2 regions of the Bradyrhizobium sp. USDA 4502 genome follow, and region 1 is predicted to be linked to the other one. Evidence: predicted binding sites of a transcription regulator. Region 1 holds the regulator's gene; the other holds the start of a gene.

Region 1 (3,544 bases):
ACTTCGAACTGACCGATCAGCGAGCGGGCGAGACGCTGGATCGGATACCGGCGGTTGCCGGTGAGATCCGTCTTGCCGATCGCGCCTATCTGCAACCGGAGCGCATGGCGCATCTCGTCGATGCCGATGCGGACTTCGTGATCCGGGCCGGCTGGAAGAGCGCGCGCTGGCTCGATGCCGAAGGTAATCTTGTTGACCTCACTGCCGAACTGCGCAACGCCTCGGCGCGTGGCCTGATCGATCGGCCGATTTGGATAAAGCGCAAGTCAGGTGCGCCGCCGCTCGCAGTGCGTCTGGTTGCCGCGAAGAAGCCGGCGCAAGCTGCTGCGGCTGCGCGACGCAAGGCGCGCCGGACTGCACAAAAGGGAGGTCATCAGCTCTCCAGGCAAACACTTGACGCCGCAGATTGGGTGATCCTGGTGACCTCACTCAGGCCAGAGGACTTCACGACTGCAGATATCCTCGCCCTCTATCGGCTGCGATGGCGCATTGAGCTCGGCTTCAAGCGGCTGAAAAGCCTGATTGGCCTGAAGGGACCTCCCGGAACCGACGAGCGGTCCGCCAGACCCCATATCCTCGCTCATCTGCTGATCATTCTATTGCTCGAGCCGCTCGTCGACGAACTCGAAGACTCTCCCCGCTTGGCCGACGCCGCCTGACCCACCCAGTGACGTGGCGTCTGCTGCGCCAGCTCGTAGCTTCGCTACGGCAAGCGATCATTCCACAGCCCGCAATCGCTCTACTCTGCAGAGCCAGTCACGCTCTCCGGCGACATCTACGCGAGCCACCCAGACATAAGCGCCACTATCAGACTATGATCAAACTATCTTAGCGCCTATGGGCTTGCGCCGGGACGACGCCGTGTTGCGGTTTATGAATGCCGCATGGCCGTTACGGCTGTGGCTCGGCCTTGGCAAAGCGGTCGTCGAGCGCGTAGCCGGCGCCGCGCACGGTGCGGATCGGATCCTGCTCGCGGCCCGGATTGAGCAGCTTGCGCAGGCGGCCGATATGCACGTCGACGGTGCGCTCATCGATGTAGATGTCGCGGCCCCAGACGCTGTCGAGCAGTTGCTCGCGGCTGAACACGCGGCCGGGATGCTCGAGGAAGAATTCGAGCAGGCGATACTCGGTCGGCCCGAGATCGATCGGACGGCCCGAGCGCGCCACGCGGCGCTTCTCGCGGTCGAGCTCGATGTCGCCATAGGTCAGCACGGTCGCAAGCCGCTCCGGGCTGGCGCGGCGCAAGAGGCCCTTCACCCGCGCCAGCAGCTCCGGCACCGAGAACGGCTTGACGATGTAATCGTCCGCGCCGGTGGCAAGCCCGCGCACGCGCTCGCTTTCCTCGCCGCGCGCGGTCAGCATGATGATCGGAAGCTGCTTGGTCTCGGGCCGCGCCCGCAGGCGGCGGCACAGTTCGATGCCGGACAGGCCCGGCAGCATCCAGTCCAGCACCACGAGGTCGGGAACGCGCTCCTTCAGCCGTGTATCCGCATCGTCGCCGCGCCCCACCGTCTCGACATCGTAGCCTTCCGCATCGAGATTGTAGCGCAACAGCGTCGTCAGCGCTTCCTCGTCTTCGACTACCAGAATGCGTGCGCTCATCGGTCTAAGTTCTTTCTCTGTGGTGATCCGTTGCCCAGACGCAAACCGAAACGCTTACTTCCTTGAGCATAGTCCCCGCGGAAACGATTTGTCGCGAGGATCATCCAGTTTCGCTCTTGCCGGTTCCGTGCTTGCCGATCATGCCTCAGTTGCCCGGCACCGTGGTGGCAAAAGTGGTCATGTCCCCCTTCGGGCGCTTGTCGGTGATCTGCTGGCCCTCGATCATGTAGAACACGGTCTCGGCGATATTGGTGGCGTGATCGCCGATCCGCTCGATGTTCTTGGCGCAGAACATCAGATGGATGCAGAACGAGATGTTGCGCGGATCTTCCATCATGTAGGTGAGCAGTTCGCGGAACAGCGAGGTGCAGATCGCATCGACCTCCTCGTCGCCCTTCCAGACGTTCATCGCCGCCGGCAGGTCGTGCGCGGCATAGGCGTCGAGCACCGACTTGACCTGCGACAGCACGAGGTCGGTCATGTGCTCGAGGCCGCGGATCAGCTTCAGCGGCTGGAAATCGCTCTCCAGCGCCGCGACGCGCTTGCCCATGTTCTTGGCGAGGTCGCCGATCCGCTCGAGATCGGTGGCGACGCGCATCGCGCTGACGATCTCACGCAGGTCGATCGCCATCGGCTGGCGGCGCGCGATCGTCAGCACCGCGCGCTCTTCGATGTTGCGCTGCAGATTGTCGATCTCGATGTCGGCGGCGACCACGCGCTTGCCGAGCGCGACGTCGCGACGGATCAGCGCGTCGACCGACTCGGTAATCATTCGTTCGACCAGGCCGCCCATCTCGGCGACCAGGCGGGTCAACTCCTGCAGGTCGCTGTCGAATGCCTTGGCGGTATGTTCAGAAGCCATCGCTTGTCTCCCTCAACCATGATCCCGGGGATCATGGCTTCGTGTCCTGAATTTTAGCATGACCTGATCGGAAAACCGGTTTCCACTTTTCCGGATCATGCGCCGGTCAACCGAACCGGCCGGTGATGTAGTCCTGGGTGCGCCGATCGCTCGGTGAGGTGAAGATCTTGTTGGTGTCGTCGAACTCGATCAGCTCGCCGAGATACATGAAGGCGGTCTTGTCGGAGACGCGCGCCGCCTGCTGCATGTTGTGGGTGACGATCGCGATCGTGTAGTCCTCGGAGAGCTCCTGGATCAGTTCCTCGACCTTGGCGGTCGAGATCGGGTCGAGCGCCGAGCACGGCTCGTCGAACAGGATCACCTCGGGGCGCACCGCCACGGTGCGCGCGATGCACAGGCGCTGCTGCTGGCCGCCGGAGAGCGACAGGCCGGAGGCGTTCAGCTTGTCCTTGACCTCGTTCCACAGCGCGCCGCCGCGCAGCGCCTTCTCGACCCGGTCGTCCATCTCGGACTTCGAGATCTTCTCGTAGAGGCGGATGCCGAAGGCGATGTTCTCGTAGATCGTCATCGGGAACGGCGTCGGCTTCTGGAACACCATGCCGACCCGCGCGCGCAGCAAGTTGAGGTCGAGCTTGGGGTCGAGAATGTTGGTCTGGTCCAGCATCAGCTGGCCGACCGCGCGCTGGCCCGGATACAGGTCGTACATCCGGTTGAAGATGCGCAGCAGGGTCGACTTGCCGCAGCCGGACGGGCCGATGAACGCCGTGACGCGGTTGGTGCCGAGCGTCAGGTTGATGTTCTTCAGCGCGTGGTGCTCGCCGTAATAGAAGTTGAGGTTGCGCACCGTGACTTTCGGCGGCGCTTCCGGCAGCGGAACCTGGGGAATGTGGCCTGCGGCAGTCGTGGAGACGGAAAGCTCGGTCATTTTGCGGCCCTTTCGGCACCAAGGATACGCGCGCCGATATTCAACGCGAGCACGGTGAATGTGATGAGCAGCGCGCCGCTCCACGCCAGCTCTTTCCAGTAGGCGTAGGGGCTCTGCACGAAGTTGTTGATGGTCACTGGCAGGTTGGCCATCGT
Region 2 (3,544 bases), 2.6 Mb from region 1:
GTCGGTCATGGCGAAGCCCGCGGTCAGCTCGGGAAAGCCGTGCCAGGTCTCGCCGGGACTGAGCTGCCAGTAGGACGGATTGGTCGCGAGCTGATCGGTCGAGATCGTCTCCCAGGCGACATTGTGCACGCCGTTCTCGCGCGCGACGTCGGGGATCTTCACGCGGTCCGGCACGAACGGCTCGAAGAACCAGCGCCGCTCGGGGCGCGTCTCCTTCTCCTCGAACTCGCGCTTCACGGCGCGGATCTTCTTGCGCAGCTCGATGCCGAGCCGGATCGTGTCGTCCCACAAGACTTCGCCGGAGCGGCCCTTCATCATCTGCGCGCCGACATCGAGCGAGGCGAACAGCGGGTAGAACGGCGACGTCGAGGCGTGCTGCATGAAGCTTTCGTTGAAGCGGCGATGCTCGACCCGGCGCTTCTGGCCCTTGATGTGGCGGTCGCGGATGTGGATCTGCGAGGCCTGCGAGAAGCTCGCGAGCTGCTTGTGGGTCGATTGGGTCGCAATGATGCCGGGCGCCTCGGGGCCGAGATCGGACAGTCCCATGGCGAAGCGGCCGGCATAGATCGGGTGGAATTTCATGAAGCCGGCCCAGGCCTCGTCGAACAGGATGTAGTCGCAGAGATGGCCGATCCGCTTGAGGATCATCTCGGCCGAGTGGATGGTGCCGTCATAGGTGCACTGCTCGACCACGGCGACGCGGAACGGACGCTCCTTCTTCCAGGCGTTCTCGTCCTTGACCAGCGGGTGCTTGCGGATGTGGTCGCGCAGCGTGCCCTCGTCGAGCAGGTCCCAGCGCATCGGCCCGATCAGGCCCCAGGCGTTGCGCACCGTCGGCACGTAGACCGGGATGCCGCCGCCGATCAGCAGCGCGCCGTGATGCGCGGCCTTGTGGTTGTTGCGGTCGAACAGCACGAGGTCGCCGTCGGTGACCAGCGAGCCGAGCGCGACCTTGTTGGAGGTCGAGGTGCCGTTGAGCACGAAGTAGGTCTTCTCGGCGCCGAAGATCCGGGCCGCCTCCTTCTGCGCCCGCAGCGCCGGCCCTTCGTGGGTGAGGAGGTCGCCGAGGTCGAGCACGGAATTGTCGAGGTCGTCGCGGAACACCGCTTCGCCAAGGTGTTCGACGAACACCCGTCCGATTGGGCTGCGGCTGTAGAACACGCCGCCATTGTGGCCCGGGCAGGTCCAGAGCTGGTTGCCTTCCTCGGCATAGTCGACCAGCGCGCCGAAGAACGGCGTCTTCAAATTCTCGGCATATTGCTTCAGCCTGGAGATCAGGTTCTTGGCGATGAAGGGCGGGGTTTCCTCGGACAGGAACACGTAGCCGTCGATGAAATCGAGCACCTCGACCGGCAGGTCCTCGAACCGCTTGCGCCGGATCAACAGGATGATCGGGAAGTCGAGGCCGCGCCGGCGCATCAGGTTGATCAGCGCCGCGGTCTTGCCCTCAAGGCCCTTCTTGCCCCAATCGACCACCATGCAGCCGATCGCGGCGTCGGTCTGCACCGCGATCTCGGCATCTTCCAGCTTGCGGGCACGAACCACCTCGAAGCCGGAGCGCTCGATCTCGGCGATGATCTGGTTGAAGCGGATGCCCTCGAGGTCGTCGGCCTCGAACACCGGCGCAGCGAACAGGAAGTTGAAGCGTTTGAAATAGTCCATGCGTGTCCCCGAACTGGTCCGACGCTGACGTGTCGGCACAATTCATGACAGGCAGATGACAATGGGGTCGATGGAGGATCGAATAGGCTGTTGGGGACGCAATCCCTCACTGCACGGCGTCAGCCCGTGGATATTCGAGCTGCATGGCGACGAAGTCCGCCGTATCACGGCCATAGCGTGTCTCGATCCCGGCGAGCGCCCGGTCGAGCGCCTGCGCGGGCGACGCGGTGCCGACCGCGGGCAGCAGACGATCTGCGGACCAATCCGGCGCCACGACTTGCGGATAAATACGCAGGCCGTTGCGGGTCGTCACCGCGTCGCCGGTCGCGGCGAACGTCACGGCATGCGAGCGGTAGGTGCGCGACCAGCTGTCGGCGACCAGCGCCAGCGAGACCTCGTCGACGCCGGGAGCCAGCGCGAGGCCGAGCTGTTCCCGGTTCCAGAACGCCAGCGTGTTCCGGATGGCGGTCAGCGCGAAGGGACGCGTGAACTTGAAGGCGTTGCTGTCATGCCGCGCGTCCCAGCCGGGCAGGCCGATCTCGCGCGCGACGGCCTCAGCCCTGGTACGGCCGGCGATCGCCTCGATCAGGGTCAGCGACATCGGCATCGAGGCCGAAATCCCGGTCGTCGTCGCGACGCCGCGATCGACCACGATGCGGCGGTCGGCGACGTATTGGATGGCGGGATGTTTGCTGCGCCAGTTCTTCAGGTAGAACCAGTGCGTGGTGGCGCGCCGGCCGTCGAGCAGGCCGGTCGAGGCGAGCACCTTGGCGCCGGCGCAGACGGCGACGATCACAGCGCCTTTCTCCGCCTGCTGCCGGACCCATTGCATGACCGCCGGATCGTCGTCGCGGCTCATCGCCGGCACGATGACGTAGTCGGCGCCGTCGCCATGTGCGGCGTCGAATGCGGCGATGGTCGCATCAGGCTCGACCTTCAGCACCGGGAATAGCGCGACCGGACCGGGTCCCGTCGCCAGCGTGACGACATCGGCAACATCGGCGCGCTTGAGGATGCCGTAGGGCATCAGATAGTCGGTGGTCTCGGTCATGTCGTTGATGCCGAGCATCGCGATCAGCGGGCGCGACCGCTTCGGCGGCTTCAGCGCCGCGAGCGTTGCATCCTGCTCGGCCTTGGCGATCGGAGGCGGAACGCGGAACGCCGATGCGGCGGGCAGGGTGAAGAGCCAGATGCCGCCGATGATTGGAACCAGCGCGGCAACGGCGATGCCGCTCCACGCGAGAAGCCGCCAGGTCATGATGATCGATCTCAACGTATCCGCGTGCGTCGCCCGGCACGCAAGCTACTCGCCGGCCACGTCGACCAAAACGGCGAAATTCCCGCAAAAACGGACACGCGAACAATGCGGCTCACAGGCATAGCCCGGACGAGCGACAGCGACATCCGGGGCCGGTCCTTCCCCGCATGTCGCTCCGCTCATGCGGGCTACGCGACGCGCTCAGTAGACGAGGTTCGTACCCGGCGGCTTTTCCAGTGCCGCCGCCAGCGTCCGATACTCCTCGCAGTCGGTGCCACAGATCTCGGCGATCCGCTGCAGATGATACTGCGCCTGGTCGCGGTTTCCCTGTTCGATCTGCCACAGGCCGTAGTAGTTCCACGTCAGGACGTGGTTCGGATCGGCCTTGAGCGCACGTTCGTACCAGACCTGCGATTGCTTGTAGTCGCCGAGCTTGCGATAGGAGTAGCCGATCAGGTTCGCGACGTTCGGCTGATCATCGCGGCCGAGTGCGTGCAACTGATCGATCGCGGCGGTGTAGTCGTTGCGTTCGTAGATTGTCGCATAGGCTGCGCGATAGCCGTCGCGGAACGCCGGGTCTTCGAAGCCGGACTGCTTGACGGGCTTCTTGATCTTGTGCGTGGT

Evidence for each region. Region 1 encodes PhoB, which activates phosphate uptake and scavenging genes when phosphate is short. Its sites were predicted from a motif close to TGTCATNNANCTGTCAT; they were not measured.
Region 2: a site for PhoB is predicted at 1,707-1,723, ahead of ACVW1B_RS19075 (Orn/Lys/Arg family decarboxylase). Genes of this name have one in related genera too.

Annotation. Positions count from the first base shown of each region.
Region 1 is NZ_JBSSGF010000001.1:6,751,677-6,755,220, forward strand. It holds gene ACVW1B_RS31560 (IS4 family transposase) at 1-659, shown strand, start outside; gene phoB (phosphate regulon transcriptional regulator PhoB) at 892-1,602, opposite strand; gene phoU (phosphate signaling complex protein PhoU) at 1,748-2,464, opposite strand; gene pstB (phosphate ABC transporter ATP-binding protein PstB) at 2,571-3,389, opposite strand; gene pstA (phosphate ABC transporter permease PstA) at 3,386-3,544, opposite strand, start outside.
Region 2 is NZ_JBSSGF010000001.1:4,110,399-4,113,942, reverse strand. It holds gene ACVW1B_RS19075 (Orn/Lys/Arg family decarboxylase) at 1-1,662, opposite strand, end outside; gene ACVW1B_RS19070 (DJ-1/PfpI family protein) at 1,769-2,920, opposite strand; gene ACVW1B_RS19065 (tetratricopeptide repeat protein) at 3,122-3,544, opposite strand, start outside.